Regions from separate parts of the Paraburkholderia caribensis genome, predicted to be linked through region 2. Evidence: riboswitches for the same ligand, from Rfam matches in the RefSeq annotation. Region 2 holds a riboswitch; the other holds the start of a gene.

Region 1 (8,557 bases), on a different replicon from region 2:
TGACGATGAAACCCGAGCCCACGCCCGACATCGCACGCGGAGAACTACTCTGCCCGTCCTGCAACTGCGGCATGGCCTGCCGGAAGAACGCGAACAGCGGGTCGTCACCGTCGATCGCTTCGGAGCTCGCGCCCGAAGCGGCCGCAGGCGCCGCGGCCGGCGCTGGCGGCGTTGGCGCTGCCAGCGGCTTCTCCGGCAGGATCGCGCGGATGTTCACGACGGCGGGCCCGTAACGCTCGACGATCGCCGGGAAGTCGAGCGGGGCGTTCGCATTCGCGGGCGCCGTTCGTTTCTCTTTCACTGGCGCGGACGCAGGCGACGGCGCGGAAGCAGCCGCAGCATGCGGTGCGATCGCTTCGGCGTTGGCGTGGGGGTATCCGGCGAGGCAGGCCGTTGTCACGGCGGTGCATAACCAGGTGCGGGATAGAGTCGAGTGAAACACAGCGCACCTCCGTGGCGTTCGTTATGCCTGGCACTGTGAAGACATTATTTCGTGCGTCGCAGCCGGCGACTGTGACATAGCACACCGAAGAGTCCGAAAAGAAACAGAGCCCATCCGGCCGACGCAAACCATGTCGCATGACGATCCACCCGCAAGCGCAGACGGATGCGATCGACCCTTGATGTCTGTCCGGGTGGATCGAGATCGACTTGAGATTCAGTTGCATGTTTGCCCGCAATGGACAATCCAGGACGCGAACGGTTGACCCGTTCGTCCTGATTCATTTATAGAGAGCGGGCAGCAAAATTGCAGCGAGTACAAATCCTGGCGTGCGTCGCTGGCACTGCTGCCGGTACGCTGATAGTCCGCGCTGATGGTCCGCGCTGATAGCTCGATACGCGTCAGCGGCTACGCCGCCGTGACGCGATTACTGTCGCGCAAAACGCGTCATTCATTCGTGACGGTTCGCGTCGATGAAGCGGGCAGCCAGACGCTCGCGGCAACGCATGCTCGCAAACGCTCACGCACGTTGCTTCGCGTTTCGACTTCGAAAGTCCTGGCCGCCCGCCTGCGCGGATCGTCCGCTACGCGCCGGTTATACCGACGACGCCGACAATGCCTGCGCGACACCCTCCGCCGTCGCCGCCGACAGCGTCCATCCGAGATGACCGTGACCCGTGTTGTAGAACACGCCACGGCGCTTGCCGCGTCCAACCTTCGGCAGCATGCCCGGCAACATCGGACGCAGCCCCGCCCACGGCACGACACGCGCTGTCGATACGCCGGGAAAATGCTCACGCGTCCAGCGCACGAGCGGCTCGATGCGGTCCGAACGGATATCGCGATTCAGGCCGTTCAGTTCGGCCGTGCCCGCGACGCGAAAGCGGTCCGCGCCAAGCCGGCTGGTGACGATCTTCGCGCTGTCGTCGAGCAGGCTGACCCACGGCGCGTGCTGCTGGCTCTTCGCATCGTCGAGACACACGGTGATCGAATAGCCCTTTACGGGGTACACGTTCACATGATCGCCGACCATCGCCGCGAACGCGCGGCTGCCGACTCCCGCGCAGATCACGAGGCTGTCGAACGCCGCCGCATCGCGCTGCCCTTGCGTTTGGCTCGCGACGACGAGCCGCCCGGTGCTTTCCTCGTGAATCGACTGCACCGCCGTGTCGTAGCGAAACTCGACGCCGTGCCGCGCACATGCGTCGGCAAGACCGCGCGTGAACTTGTGGATGTCGCCCGTCGAATCCGACGGCGTGAAAAAACCGCCGTAGAACTCGCCGTGCAGCGCGGGCTCGATTGAACGGATTTCTTCCGGCGTGACGGCGCGCCGCTCCAGGCCGCCTTCGCGCAGCAGCGCATTGACCTTCAGCGCGGACTCGTACTCCTTGCGCGTCGCGTAGAAGTGCAGGATGCCGCGCCGTTCGAGATCGAAGTCGATGCCTTCCCGCGCTGCAATACCGAACAGATGCTCGCGCGCGGCAATCGCGAGGCGCACGGTCTCGATCGTGTTCGCGCGGTAGTGCGGAATCTGCCGCATGAACTCGCCGATCCAGCTGTACTTGTGCCAGTCGGGACGCGGATTCATCAGCAGCGGCGCGTCGCGCCTGAACATCCAGCGCAGACCCTTGATGATGGTCGCGCGGCTGTTCCAGACCTCGGCGTTGCTTGCCGACAGTTGCCCGCCGTTGGCAAACGAGGTTTCCATCGCCGCGTAGCGGTGACGCTCGAAGACAGTGACGCGATAGCCGCGTTGCGCAAGGGCGTAAGCGGTCGTGACGCCGGTAATCCCGGCGCCGATGATGGCGATTCGTGACATGACATGGTCCAGTGTTCGTTGAGCATCGCCGGCCGCGCTTCGTGCTGTCGCTTCTTGCCGCTGCACGCAGCAGCCGGCGCCGATGCCCCATCTGTCCATGTACCTGAGAGTTTCGCCCGCGCGCCGCGAACGGCGGGGGCTCCCCTTCGGTGGGCGCGCACGGCGCCGCTCTCCAGATGTTCCAGCTGCACGGTCCTTTTGCCTGAGAGTTTCCGGGGCGGTTGCTCCGTCGGCGTCGTCCGCTGGGGACGATCTCTCCCGTGCTGCGTTGTGGAACAGTGCGACCTTACCGAAGCCAAAAGAAGCTGGCAAGCCCCTCTTCCGGACGACCTTGCGCCGGACGGCTCAGCTCGATGTCAAGTCGGCTCGCGGCGCACCCGGCGCGAAACCTCTCCGGAAGTATTCGATCGTGAAGTCCACGAAGGTGCGCACTTTCGCCGACACATGCCGGCGGCCGGGATAGACGAGCGACATTTCCTTGAGACCGTTGGTCACCCGATACTGTTCGAGCACGCGCAGCAACGCGCCGTTCGCAATGTCGCCGATGACGTAGTCTTCGGGCAGGATGGCGAGGCCCATGTCGGCGAGCACCAGTTGCCGAAGCATGATCATGCTGTTCACCCTGCACACCGAGTCGAGATTCAAGGTCCGCTCGTGACCGTCGGCGCTCGCGAATGACCACTCAGTTCCGTGCATGTCTCGCGAAGGCGCGAGGAAGCTGTGCGAGGCAAGGTCTTCGAGCGAGGCCGGCGCGCCGTGCCTGTCGATATAGCCGGCGGACGCGACGACGGCGGGCCGCACCGACAGCAACGGACGCTTCACCAGGGTGCTGCCATTCACCTGCCACGACGCGACGATGCCGACGTCGAACCCGTCTTCGACGAGATCGACGGAATGATGCAGCAGCGTGAGGTCCAGCTTCACCTTCGGATGACGCATCCGGTAGCGGTGCAGCAAAGGCGCCAGCGTCGCCAGTGAAAATGAGGCGGCCGCCGCGATCTTGAGCGTGCCCGTGGGCTCGCCCGCCTCTTCTGTCACGGCCGACTCCATCGAATCCAGCAACTCCAGCAGTTGCTGGCACCCTCTCGCATAAGCGCGGCCCGCTTCCGTCAACGACACGCTGCGCGTCGTGCGATTGACGAGACGCGCATTGAGATGCGCCTCCAGCAGCGCCACATAGCGCGTCACGACCGCATTGGAAAGATTGAGACTCGAAGCGGCTCGACTGAACGAGTTGTTCTCGGCGACTCTTAAGAAAATTCGTATTGCCTGCAACTTATTCAGCATGAGCAACAGAAATAAAACAGATTAGACATATATATCAACATTAAATCACCAAATCCATTCAGCGATACAGCCTAAATCACCGCAAATACGATTATCACCCATGTAAACGAGCAACGTAGCAATGCCACAACACAAAATCAAATCCGCGCCATTTTCAAACTAAATATCGAGATGGTTTTCATCAGAAAAAACATCTTCTTATCATTAAAAATCGGATTTATTTTGAGTTCCTAAAAAATAGTTTTTAATTATTAAACATAACGAAACATCAACTCAGACTCTATAGTGCGCTTTGCGTGATCGACGCATGCCGCGAGTTTTCAACGCTACTTGCCGCGGCTATCTCGAACACGGAGCACAGCACATTCATTCAAGTCGCCAGGCTTAGTACGGAACACGAATATGAAAAAAACCACATTGATTTTCGCGGCTGCTTCGGCGGCCTTCGCGGGTGCGGCGCACGCGCAGAGCAGCGTCACGCTGTATGGCCTCGTCGACGCGGGCCTGACTTACGTGAGCAACGAGGCCACGCGCAATTCGCCCATGACGCCGGGCGGGCTGACTGACGGGAAGGCAACCGTCGGCATGACGAGCGGCAACGTGCAGCAAAGCCGCTGGGGCATGCGCGGCGTGGAAGACCTGGGCGGCGGGCTGAAGGCCGTCTTCAACCTCGAAAGCGGCTTCAACGTGAACAACGGCAGCCTGGCCAATAACAATCAGTCCAATAACAGCCTGTTCAACCGCCAGGCATTCGTCGGCGTGTCTGCTGCCGATTACGGCACGCTGACCCTCGGCCGCCAGTACGACTCGGTTGTCGATTATCTGGGCCCGGTCTCCGCAGCCGGCACCTGGGGCGGCACGTACTTCGCGCACCGCGGCGATAACGACAACCTGAACAGCACGTTCAGCATCAGCAATTCGGTCAAGTATCAAAGCGCAAACTATGCTGGGGCTTCGTTCAACGCGTTGTATGGCTTCTCAAACAACGCGAGCGGCTTTGCGAACAACCGCGCATATAGCGTCGGTGCTGGCTATAAGTACGCCAGCCTGCAATTCGCAGCCGCCTATCTGCAGATTCAGGGCTTGAATTCCAACAACAGTTCGGGCGCGATCCAGAACCTTCCGCCCTCGGCGATGACGAACCTTCCGGGCCTTCAGAATCAGCGCACCTGGGGTCTTGGCGTGAGCCACGTGATGGGACCGCTGACGATCGGCACGGTCTTCACGCAGACCCGCTATCAGGACAGCATCGGCGACTCCTCGCTGCGTTACAACAACCACGAAATCCACGCGCGCTATAGCGTGACGCCTGAGTTGAGTCTCGGCGCTGCGTACACGTACACGCAAGGCTTGCGCAGCACGCCGCGTACGTCCAGCACGAGCAACAGTTCCTCGCACTGGAACCAGTTCGGCGTCCAGGCCGACTACGCGCTGTCCAAACGCACCGACGTCTATGCTGAAAGCGTCATGCAGATCGGCGCAGACAATCAGGTCGGCGCGAACCTGACACAGGTCAACGGCACCGCTGCACCCTCGACGAGCAAGAGCCAATACGTCGTTTCGACAGGCATTCGACACCGGTTCTAACGATTCACAGATATTTAGGAATCTTCTCTGGTCTCCGCCAGCTTTAACCGCCTCTTTTAGAGGCGGCTTTTTCTTTTGGGCAACCAACAATCACGGAAGACATATCTCGAAGATGAACGCAAACTTTAAAGAGCGCGGCGCGAGGGTGAGATTGACTCAGATCGTCGCGTCGGTGTTGACGCTCACCGCATTGACCTGGCAAATCGCGCCGTCGTTTGCGGCGAACGCCCCCGTGCCGGCCACGCAGGCGGACTGGCCACGCAACTTCGAGACGAACGGCGAGCATGTCGAGATGTATCAGCCGCAAATCGAGAAGTGGGACGGCAATCGCATTTCGGGGCGCGCCGCAGTTGCCGTCGGCAAGGCCAACGGTACGCCGACCTTCGGCGTCGCGCATTTTTCCGCCCGTGCCCATATCGACAAGCCATCCGGGCTGGTGCAACTCACCGGGATACAGATCGACAGCGTCGACGTTCCAACCGACGCGAATCTCGCCGACAGCATTCGTCGTTCGTTGCTCGCGCGCTTGCCCGCAGCGGGCATGAGCATGCCGCTCGACGAGTTGCAGACGAGCTACGCGGCATCGCAAGAGCTGTCGAATACGATGCGCGAGCCGGTGAAGAACGACCCGCCGCAAATCCTGTTCGCCACGCAGCCCACCGTGCTCGTGCTGGTCGACGGCGCGCCCGCATGGCAAAACGTCGGACACACAGGCTTCCAGCGCGCGCTCAACAGCCGCGCGCTGCTGATGCGTGACGCCGGCGGCACGTTGTACCTGCATGCGGCCGGCTACTGGTTCAATGCGCGCGATACGAACGGCCCCTGGCAAGTCCTCGCGACGCCGTCGCAAACGCTGTCCGATGCCGCGCAGCAAGCGGCCGCAAACAATGCCGCCGACCCGATGCTGCCCGCCAGCGGCAAGCCTGCCGCTCAGGCCCCTGCCCTGCTCGTCGCGACCCGTCCGGCGGAACTGATCGTGACGGACGGTCCCGCGCAACTGAAGCCCGTCGACGGCACGGGACTGCTGACCGTTACCAATACCGATCACGCCGTGTTCGTGAATCCCACGACGAACCAGTATTACGTGCTCGTGTCGGGGCGCTGGTTCACGGCTGCGACGACTGACGGCCTCTGGACTTACGTTCCGGGCAATCAGCTTCCTGCAGACTTCGCGAGAATTTCTCCGCACGATCCGAAGGCGAATGTGCTGGTGTCCGTGCCGGGCACGCCTCAAGCGAGAGAGGCGGCGATTGCCGCGTCCATTCCGCAGACGGCCGCGGTGTCCCGTCAGAAAGCCGCCTTGTCGGTTTCGTATGATGGCGCGCCGCGCTTCGAGCCGATCTCCGGCACGCCGTTGCGATACGCGATCAATACGGCGACGCCCGTCATCGAAGTCGACTCGACGCATTTCTACGCGGTCGCCAACGGCGTCTGGTTCGTCTCGATATCGCCAATGGGCGGCTGGACCGTCGCGACCGAGGTTCCGGCCGTGATCTACACGATTCCCACCAGCGCGCCGCTGCACTACGTGACGTATGTCCACATCTATTCGGTGACGCCGGATACCGTCGTCGTCGGCTATACGCCGGGGTATCTCGGGGTCGTCGTCGATGCGCAAGGCACGGTCGTCTACGGCACGGGTTATGTGTATGCGCCGTATGTCGGTGCGTATTACTACGGCTATCCGCAGACCTACGGGTACGGCGCGAGTTTCGCGCTGGGCGCGGCAGAGGGCTTTGCGTTCGGCTTTGCCGCGGGAGCGGTCTGGGGATGCGCGTCGCCTTACTGGGGACCGTACTGGGGCGGCGGATACTGGGGCGGCGGCTGGAACAACGTGAACGTCAACCAGGCGAATTTCTACGGCCGCTGGGGCCAGGGCACGGTCACCCACACGACAGGCTGGAATGCATGGACGGGCACGCAATGGCGCGGCACGGCGGGAGCCGGTTATAACCCCGCCACAGGCGCGCGCTTTCAGGGCGCACGCGGAGCCGCATTCAATCCGTATTCGGGCAACTATGCGGCCGGCCGGCAAGGCTCGTTCGCCAATCCCGTTACTGGGCGGGAAGGCGCGGGTCGCGGCGGTATCGTCGGCAATCAGTACAACGGCAACTATGCGGCGGGCCGTCAGGTCGCCGGTTACAACGCCCGCACGGGCCGCGCGGGCGCCGCCGAATTCGGTGTGTCCGGCAATACGCAGACGGGGCAATATCAGACCGCCAGCAAAGGGATCGTGACAAACCAGTCGCGCGGCAATGCCGTTGCCTGGAACAACGGCGACGTCTACGCGGGACACGACGGCAATGTCTATCGTCGTTCGGACGGCGGATCGTGGGAACAGCACACGTCGAGCGGCTGGCAAACGGCCCAACCGGACGGCAGGGTCGGCAGCGATCTCGACCAGCAGCATGACGCGCGCATGACTGGCGAGCAGCGCTTCAGCCAGCACGCCGGCGGGTTCGGTGGAGGCGGTGGAGGCGGCGGATTCGGTGGCCAGCACTTCGGCGGCTTTGGCGGCGGCAACGGCTTTGGCGGCGCGCATTTCGGCGGTGGTGGATTCCACGGCGGACGACGCTGACGGGCACGCAGCGGCACTTCCGTGCCGCGGTGCTTTTGTGCTTCGGGCACGGCGCGTACACAAAGCGCCTCGCCCGTTGCGTCAGCAGTCGGGACAGGGATCATGCAGTGCTGCATGATAGAGTTTGCTGAACGCGTCACCGTCGGGCGTGCCTTCCCAGACATGCCCGCTCCCAGCACCTGACCTGTCATCGCGAGGCCGAGCATGGAGACGAAACTTACCGCCCACCTGCCCACCGTCGATATAGAAATTACGCGGCGCAAACTGCCCGACCGCAATGCGGAAAGCGTCGCGATTCACATTACCGCCGTGCCGTCGGTCGAAGCCGCCGCGCGCTGGTTTCTGCAACCCGATTTTTTCTCGCTCGCGTCGCCGCTGTCGATGTTCTCGATGTGGTCGATGTGGATGCGCGCATGGCAGCCGTGGCTCCCATCTATTGCCGCGCCCGTTCAACCCTCTCAGGAGCCTGAGAAGCGGCTCACGGACGACGCGGCATCCGCATCGCGCGGTTGAACTGTTGCGCGTCGCGGCGCATTTGACGCGGCATTGGCGGATTCCACGCGAGGAGGATCGAGCATGCGCGCAATGGTTTTCGACGGATCGACTCCCACGCTCGCCGAACGCGAGTTGCTCCAGCGAGCGCCATCGGCGGGAGAACTGCTGATCGACGTGCTGGCATGCGGCGTGTGCCGCACCGATCTGCACGTCGTCGATGGCGAATTGAGCGAGCCGAAGCGGCCGGTGATTCCGGGTCATGAGATCGTTGGCCGGGTCGCGGCGCGCGGCGCGGACGTGACGGCCTTCGATATCGGCGACCGCGTCGGCGTGCCGTGGCTTGGCCGCA
Region 2 (8,557 bases):
GTCGGCGGCGGCGACGACATGGCCGCCCGCTGCGTGGATCGCTTCAGCGAGCGCGCGGTAGTCGTGCACATCGCCGTTCACGCCCGGATATTGCAGCAGCACGCCGAACGCATTCGAGCCCGCCGCATCGGCAGCCGGGCCGACCTTCACTTCGATGCCGACGGGCTTCGCGCGCGTCTTCACGACTTCGATGGTTTGCGGCAGCACGTCGTCTGCCACATAGAAAATGTTTGACTTGGGCTTGCCCACGCGTTGCAGCAGCGTCATCGCTTCGGCGGCGGCCGTCGATTCGTCGAGCAGCGACGCGTTCGAAATTGCGAGGCCCGTCAGGTCGACGATCATCTGCTGATAGTTCAGCAGCGCTTCGAGACGGCCCTGCGAGATTTCCGGCTGATAGGGCGTGTAAGCCGTGTACCACGCCGGATTTTCGAGCACGTTGCGCAGGATGACGGCAGGCGTGTGTGCGTTGTAGTAGCCCTGGCCGATATACGAGCGGAACACCTGGTTCTTGTCCGCGAGTTCGCGCAGCGCGGCGAGCGCTTCGGCTTCGCTCTTCGGCTGGGCGAAGGGGCCGAGCGGCAGCGCGTCCTGGCGGCGAATCGCCTTCGGAATCACCGCGTCCATCAACGCGGCGCGCGATGCAAAGCCGAGGGCTTCGAGCATCGACTGCTGATCGGCCGCGTCCGGGCCGATGTGCCGTTCGGCGAAGGCGTCATGCACTTCGAGCGCGGCGAGCGAGAGAGGAGTGCGGTTCATCAGACGATCCGGGTGTTCGAGCTTCATGGAATGTTCCTGCTGGCGCGGCTTGCGTCTGTCATTGCGAACGCCGCGCCGGTCGTGAGTAAGTGGCTTATTCGCCGATCGACTTGCCGTACGCGGCGGCGTCCATCAGACGGTCTTCCGACGCGCCCGCCGCCGGCTTGATCTTGAACAGCCAGTTGTCGTACGGCGCGCTGTTCACGGCGTCGGGCGTATCGGCGACGTTCTGGTTCGCCTCGATGATCTCGCCCGAAACCGGTGCGTAGATATCGGAGGCGGCCTTCACCGATTCGATGACGGCGACGGTATCGCCTGCCGAGACGGTCTGGCCCAGCTGCTGCACTTCGAAGAAGACGATGTCGCCGAGTGCTTCCTGCGCGTGGTCGGTGATGCCGACCGTCAGCGTGCCGTCCGCCTCGGTGCGGACCCATTCGTGCGATTCGGTATATTTCAGATCGGCCGGGATGCTCATCGGATGCTCCTATGCGGTAATTCGGTTGATTTAAATGGTGGGACGCACGCGACGTTTTCGTGTCTGTCCGGTGTCTGTCTCGTGACGCTCATCGTGTGACCGATCAGCCGACGAGCACTTTGCCGTTGCGCACGAATGGCAGTTTAACCACGCTGGCGGGAAGTGCCTTGTCACGGATCTGAACGTGCACGACGTCGCCCGGCTGCACGCCCTTCGGCACGCGCGCGAAGGCGATCGATTCCTGCATGGTCGGCGAGAACGTGCCGCTGGTGATTTCGCCGTCGCCTTGAGGCGTGACGACCTTCTGATGCGCGCGCAGCACGCCCGCTGCCTTGCCGTTGTCCTTGTGCAGGATCAGGCCGACAAACGACGACTTCGAACCGTCCGCTTCGAGCTTCGCGCGGCCGATGAAATCGCGCGGCGCGGACAGGTCGACCGTCCATGCGAGGCCGGCGTCGAGGGGCGACACGTTGTCGTCCATGTCCTGGCCGTACAGGTTCATGCCGGCTTCGAGGCGCAACGTGTCGCGCGCGCCGAGACCGGCCGGGCGCACGCCCTGTGCCTGCAGCGCGTTCCACAGCGCTTCGACGTGATCGGCGGGAACGATGATTTCGAAACCGTCTTCGCCCGTGTAGCCGGTGCGCGCGACGGTGAGTTCGCCAAACGGCGTATCGGTGACGCGCGCGGCATTGAACGGCTTGAGGGCTTCGCTGGCGGCGCGCGCGTGGGGCACGGTCGCCCAGACTTTTTCGCGCGCATTCGGGCCTTGCACGGCGACGATTGCGTAGTCGCGGCGCGGCTTGATGGTCAGGCCGAAGCCTTGTTCGTCATTGAGCTTGTTGAACCACGCGACGTCTTTCTCAGCCGTACCGGCATTCACGACGACGCGGAAATGATCTTCGCCGAAGTAATAGACGATCAGATCGTCGATCACGCCGCCTTCGGGGTTGAGCAGACAGGAGTAGAGCGCCTTGCCCGGGGTTTGCAGCTTGCCGACGTTGTTCGCCAGCGCGTGCTCGAAGAACGCGCGCACACGCTCGCCCGTGAAATCGACGACGCACATGTGGGATACGTCGAACATGCCGGCGTCGGTGCGCACGGCGCGATGTTCTTCGATCTGCGAGCCGTAGTTGACGGGCATGTCCCACCCGCCGAAATCGACCATGCGGGCATTGAGCGCACGGTGCGTGGCGTGGAGCGGGGTGTGTTTGAGTTCGGTCATCGGGGCCTCGGGGCGTCGCTAAACAGGAAAGGCCATGCGGCGAAACCCCTCGCGGCCTGATCCCATCTCGGGCCAACGAGCGATAACTGCATGCCCCCTCTGTCCTCGATACCTGAGAGATTGCGCTGCCGTCAGCGAGTGCTGTCCGGCGTGGCGCGCGCCCCTTCGGTGGGCAGCCTGCGCGTGCGGGTTAGTGCACGGGCGCTACTGCCGCTCTCCAGAGTGCGAAAAACGGGCGCTCATTCGAATGAGGTCGCGATGACCGGATGACGAGCGGGTTTTTCGACGCGGTCGGTCCTTTTGCCTGAGAGTTTGCGGGTGTGCCCCTTCGGCGGCGCTGACTGCTGGGCGTTCTGAAAACGACAGCGGACGGCGCGCTCTCCCGACGCGTGCGGCGAATGTACGCGAGGGCCGGAGCGATGTCAAATCGGGGCGAGGGACCTTTTGGGAAGGCGGCTCGGCGGGCGGCGCGACCCCTCGCACAGTCAAAAAAACCCGGGCTGCGCGTTGCGGTCTGACATGGGGCGCGATCGACCGAACTGGTGCCGGATCTACCGGCTGATCGAGTAATTGGCTTGCCGGATTGCCCCGGATACTTGCAAAACGGCTGCATGCGGCCACTCGTGTCCACCCATTACCATCCAATCGATGACCAAGGCGCACATTTACCAGATCTACTATTCGGATCAGACGCGCAGCGGCCTGGACGAAGGTTTCATTCCGCTTGACAACGTCGGACAGCGGCCCGACTGGCGCGAGTACTGGCCAATCCGCCGCTTTCTGCACGAGCAGACGCTGGACGACACGGCATTCTACGGTTTCCTGTCGCCCAAGTTCGCCGTCAAGACGAATCTCGAAGCAAGCGACGTCCATGCGTTTCTTGCCACGGTACCGGAATCGACGGATATCGTGTCGTTCTCACCCTTCTTCGATGCGGGTGCATTGTTTACGAACGTCTTTCTACAGGGCGCGCAGGGACATCCGAACGCATGGGGGCCGTTCGATGAAATCGTGCGGCTGTTAAAGCCGGGCATCGAACTGAGCACGCTCATCATGGATTCGTCGAACAGCGTGTATTGCAACTACTTCGTCGCGAAGCCGCGCTTCTGGCGGCACTGGCTGGACCAGGCGGAGATCGTGTTCGGGATCGCGGAATCGAACAGTACACCGCTCGGCAAGGCGCTCAACGCGTCGGGCCGCCACGCAATGGGCGATACGCCCGTGAAAACGTTCCTGATAGAGCGGCTCGTATCGTTGTTGCTCGCAACCGAGAAGCACTGGCAGGTGGCATCGTTCAATCCCCTACAACTGCCGCTGGTGTATCCGGGTTCAGGAAAGGTCGCGCAGGAACTCGTGATGCTGGATGCACTCAAGCGCGCTGCCGTCGGAAGCGGACGCGCCGAGTACATGACCGTGTGGTCTCAGTTGCGCGAGCGCGTCGTGGCCACGATAACGGGGCCCTGATCCCGCTCGCGCCGAAGTGCGATCAGCGGTTGATGGCCGCCGACGCCGTGTCCAGTTCCTGATTCAGCACGCGCTGCTCGTCGCCCGTGAGGCCGCCACCGTGCTGTCCGGCCATGTCGTGCGCTTCGTGGCGGATCGTGTCGAGCCGGCGGTGCAGCGCGGCGCCGTCGGGCGGCGGAAAGTGACCCTGATTCACGCGCGCATCGATGCTGCGGCCCATATTGTCGATGCGGCCGTCGACCTGTTCGAGGCGATGCACGGCCATTTCATGTGGATTCGGCGCGCGAGACGGCTCGGCGAGCTGCTGCGACGGGGAGACCACGCACGCGGCGAGCGACGAAACCAACGCGAAACAGCCCAGCGCGCGGACGATATGCTGCATATTCCTTCCTTTCTGTTTAATCCCGCATGGATGCGGAAGGGCCCTGAAGGCCCATGTGACGTGACGGGTGGCAGCGAAATCGCCGCCCCCCGACTGCTACGCCTCGCGCCTGAACGCCAGCCTCGCCCCTTCCTTCTCACTGCGATCCGCCAGTTCGATGATGGCCATCACGTCCACCGCGTCAGCCGCGCTGACCGGGAACGGCGCGCCATCGCGAATCGACGCCGCCAGCGCGCGGTAGAACTCGACGTACGCGCCGTCGCGAGTCGGCAGTTCGCGCTGCACTTCCTGTTCGCCTTCGAGCACGCGCAACGTGCCAGCGTCATTGCCGCCGCCGAAACCGGCGTCGCCCGGACGCAAGCCCGCCTTCAACTGATCTTCCTGCGTGTCCAGTCCGTATTTCACATAACTGCCGCGCGTGCCGTGGATCGTATAACGCGGCGCGACGATCGCCGTCAGCGCGCTAGCGTGCAGCACCACCTCGTGATTCGCGTAGCCAAGCAGCAGATGCACGTAGTCCGGCGCGCTCGCGTTGTCGCGATACGCCTTCACCGTTGCATAGACCGTTTCGGGCGCGCCGAACAGCGTCAACGCCTGGTCGATCAGGTGCGGGCCGAGATCGAACAGCAGGCCGCCGCCACGCGATGCTTCTTCGCGCCAGCGTTGCCGGATGCCCGGTCGAAAGCGGTCGAAGTGCGATTCGAAATGCGTGATGCGGCCGAGTTCGCCGCTCGCGATCAGTTCGCGCACGGTCATGAAGTCGCCGTCCCAGCGACGGTTGTGGAACGGCGCGAATACCAGCCCCTTGCTTTGCGCGAGGTCCGCGAGCGTACGGGCATCGGCGGCGGAGAGCGTGACGGGTTTGTCGACGACGACATGCTTGCCCGCTTCGAGCGTGCGGCGCGCCAGGTCGAAGTGCGTGTCGTTCGGCGTCGCGATGACGACGCATTCGATGTCCGGCAGCGCGAGCAGCGCGTCGATATCGGCGACGATCGTTGCGTTCGGATAATCGGCGCGCGCCTTGTCCGGCTGGCCCGTGGCGATCGCGGCGACGCTCGCCCGCGAGCAGTGTTCGATCACCGGCGCGTGAAATGTGGCGCCGGCAAAGCCGTAGCCCATCAAGCCAATTCTCAGCGATGAAGACATGCGTGTTCCCTGCAAAACCGGCGCGCCGCGGGGGCGGCGCACAACGCCGCAATTTTGGCATAGCTGCGCAGCGCATCGTGGCGCATCGGGCGGCGCGCGCCGGGAGGATGCCGTCCGAAAGGCATAAGCCGAGGCATCGGAAAGGGCATTCGTGTTAACATCGCGGTTCTCACGCGAACGGCAAAAAGCGCATGGAATCAATTGCGTGGCGCATCGGCGGCGGGTTGGCGGCGCGCCGCGCGGCCACCTGATCCGACGCGTCGCAAGCGCCGTCGCGCTGGATGTTCTCGGGCCGTTCGTAACGAAGCGCCCTCAATCCCTTACTCATCCACACACGATGTCCGCAGGCCTGAATTCCGCCCAAAGCGAAGCGGTGCGCTATCTCGACGGTCCGTGTCTCGTGCTCGCGGGCGCGGGCAGCGGCAAGACGCGCGTGATCACGCAGAAGATCGCGCATCTGATCGAAAACAAGGGCTTCGAGCCGCGCCATATCGCCGCCGTCACCTTCACGAACAAGGCCGCTGCGGAAATGCGCGAGCGCGTGAGCAAGCTGCTCGAAGGCAAGACGCTCACGACGCCCGGTAAGGAAGGCCGCAAGGTGCCCGTCAACCAGCTGACGGTGTCTACGTTCCACTCGCTCGGCGTGCAGATTCTGCGTCAGGAGGCGGAGCACGTCGGCCTGAAGCCGCAGTTCTCGATCATGGATTCCGACGACTGCTTCGGCATGATCCAGGAGCAGGTTGGCTCGACGGACAAGGGCTTCATCCGCAAGATCCAGACGATCATCTCGCTGTGGAAGAACGGCCTCATCATGCCGGACGAAGCAATGGCGATCGCCTCGAATGAAGACGAGCATCAGGCGGCCATCGTCTATCGCAACTACGTCGCGACGCTGCACGCCTATCAGGCCGTCGATTTCGACGATCTGATCCGCCTGCCCGCCGAGCTGTTCAAGAACAACGAGCAGGTGCGCGACCGCTGGCAGAACAAGCTGCGCTATCTGCTGATCGACGAGTATCAGGACACCAACGCGTGTCAGTACGAGCTGGTGAAATTGCTGGCCGGGCCGCGCGCCGCGTTCACGGCCGTCGGCGACGACGATCAGGCCATCTACGGTTGGCGCGGCGCGACGCTCGAAAACCTCGCGCAGCTCGGCAAGGATTTTCCGAAGCTGCACGTCATCAAGCTCGAGCAGAACTACCGCTCGACGGTCCGCATCCTCACGGCCGCGAACAACGTGATCGCGAACAATCCGAAGTTGTTCGAGAAGAAGCTGTGGTCCGAACACGGCATGGGCGACTCGATCACCGTCACCGGGTGCAACGACGAGGAGCATGAAGCGGAGTCGGTCGTGTTCCGGCTGTCGGCGCACAAGTTCGAGCGACGCGCGCAGTTTCGCGATTACGCGATCCTCTATCGCGGCAACTTCCAGGCGCGCATCTTCGAACAGGTGTTGCGCCGCGAGCGGATTCCGTATGTGCTGTCGGGTGGCCAGTCGTTTTTCGACAAGGCCGAGATCAAGGACATTTGCGCGTACCTGCGCCTGATCGCCAATGCCGACGACGATCCCGCGTTCATCCGCGCGATCACGACGCCGCGCCGGGGCGTCGGCAATACCACGCTCGAAGCGCTCGGCGCGTTCGCGGGGCAGGCGAAGGTGTCGCTGTTCGAGGCCGTGTACATGGGCGGCATCGAGGCGCGATTGTCGGCGCGCCAGGTCGAGCCGTTGCGCGTGTTCTGCGATTTCATGCAACGTCTGCGAGACCGGGCCGACAAGGATGCGGCGACGTCCGTGCTCGACGACATGATGGAAGCGATCCACTACGAAGCCTATCTGTACGACGCATTCGACGAGCGCCAGGCTCAGTCGAAATGGCAAAACGTGCTGGAGTTCCTGGAGTGGCTGAAGCGCAAGGGCACGAAGCCTGAGCCGGCAGCGGGCGCGGAGCAGACCGGCTACGACAACGCCGATGGTCTGGCCGACACTGGCAAGAATCTGCTCGGACTGATTCAGACGGTTGCGTTGATGTCGATGCTCGAAGGCAAGGACGAAGATCCCGATGCGGTGCGGTTGTCGACGGTGCATGCGTCGAAGGGGCTGGAATATCCGCATGTATTTCTGGTTGGCGTCGAGGAGGGCATCATGCCGCATCGCGGCGGCACGGAAGACGACGGCCCGATCGACGACGAGCGCATCGAGGAAGAGCGGCGGCTGATGTATGTCGCGATCACGCGTGCGCAGCGCAGCCTGCATCTGAACTGGTGCAAGAAGCGCAAGCGGGCGCGTGAGACGGTGGTGTGCGAGCCGTCGCGGTTTATCCCTGAGATGGGTCTCGACGAAGCGCCGCCGCCGACACCCGAAGAAGCGCCGATGTCGCCGAAGGATCGCCTGGCGAGTCTCAAGGCGCTCTTGCAGAAGGCCTGACGGGCGCGAACGCGCGCCGCGTATCCATGCTGATGGCATAAAAAATCCCCGCTCAAGGCGGGGATTTTTTGTTTGCGCGTTGACCGATGGATGCGCGCTGCTTATTTCGACGCGTTGACCATGTAATCGACGGCGGCCTTCACGTCGGCGTCCGACGCGCTCGATCCGCCTTTCGGGGGCATCGCGCCCTTGCCGTGCAGCGCGTAGTTGTAGACGGTTTCCATCGGCTCCTTCAGGCGCGGCGCCCAGGCTTCCTTGTCGCCGAACTTCGGCGCGTTCAGCACGCCCGCCGCGTGACAGGCCTGGCAAACCTGCTGATACAGCGCCTTGCCCGCCTGCGATGCGTCCGCGCTCTGCGTCGCGCCCGATGCGGGCGCCGCGTTCTGCGGAACATTGGCCATGGCGGCCATCGCGGCGGCGGCCTGCGTGCCTGCTGCATCGGACGCGCCTGCTGCGGCTGCGCCTGATGCCGCTTCGGCGCCGGAAGCCGCTGCTGCGCCCGAAGCGCCCGCCGGACCTGCGGCTGGCTGGCCCGGCACAGGCTTCGGCGGATCTGCGAACTTCGCGCCCGCGTTGTTCGCCATGTACGCGACGGCGAGGCCGATTTCGTAGTCGCTGTAGTCGTCAGGGCTCGTGCCGCCGCGCGCGGGCATCGCGCCCTTGCCCACTAGCGCGTTGTGCCAGAGC

The links. A riboswitch is a leader RNA that binds a small molecule or an ion and turns the genes downstream of it on or off. The one in region 2 is predicted to bind glycine.
Region 1: linked by a shared signal. The riboswitch ahead of C2L66_RS35090 (D-amino acid dehydrogenase) and the one ahead of gcvT (glycine cleavage system aminomethyltransferase GcvT) in region 2 are both predicted to bind glycine.

What each region holds. Positions count from the first base shown of each region.
Region 1 covers NZ_CP026103.1:1,232,938-1,241,494, forward strand. Annotated here, with positions in the region: gene C2L66_RS35085 (trypsin-like peptidase domain-containing protein) at 1-442, opposite strand, end outside; gene C2L66_RS35090 (D-amino acid dehydrogenase) at 1,038-2,261, opposite strand; glycine riboswitch at 2,442-2,532, opposite strand; gene C2L66_RS35095 (LysR family transcriptional regulator) at 2,607-3,548, opposite strand; gene C2L66_RS35100 (porin) at 3,951-5,135, shown strand; gene C2L66_RS35105 (carbohydrate-binding family V/XII) at 5,248-7,713, shown strand; gene C2L66_RS35110 (hypothetical protein) at 7,918-8,226, shown strand; gene C2L66_RS35115 (zinc-dependent alcohol dehydrogenase family protein) at 8,290-8,557, shown strand, end outside.
Region 2 covers NZ_CP026101.1:3,575,060-3,583,616, reverse strand. Annotated here, with positions in the region: gene gcvP (aminomethyl-transferring glycine dehydrogenase) at 1-783, opposite strand, end outside; gene gcvH (glycine cleavage system protein GcvH) at 851-1,231, opposite strand; gene gcvT (glycine cleavage system aminomethyltransferase GcvT) at 1,335-2,453, opposite strand; glycine riboswitch at 2,543-2,684, opposite strand; glycine riboswitch at 2,736-2,848, opposite strand; gene C2L66_RS15980 (hypothetical protein) at 3,102-3,917, shown strand; gene C2L66_RS15975 (hypothetical protein) at 3,940-4,299, opposite strand; gene C2L66_RS15970 (oxidoreductase) at 4,396-5,445, opposite strand; gene C2L66_RS15965 (UvrD-helicase domain-containing protein) at 5,783-7,870, shown strand; gene C2L66_RS15960 (c-type cytochrome) at 7,972-8,557, opposite strand, start outside.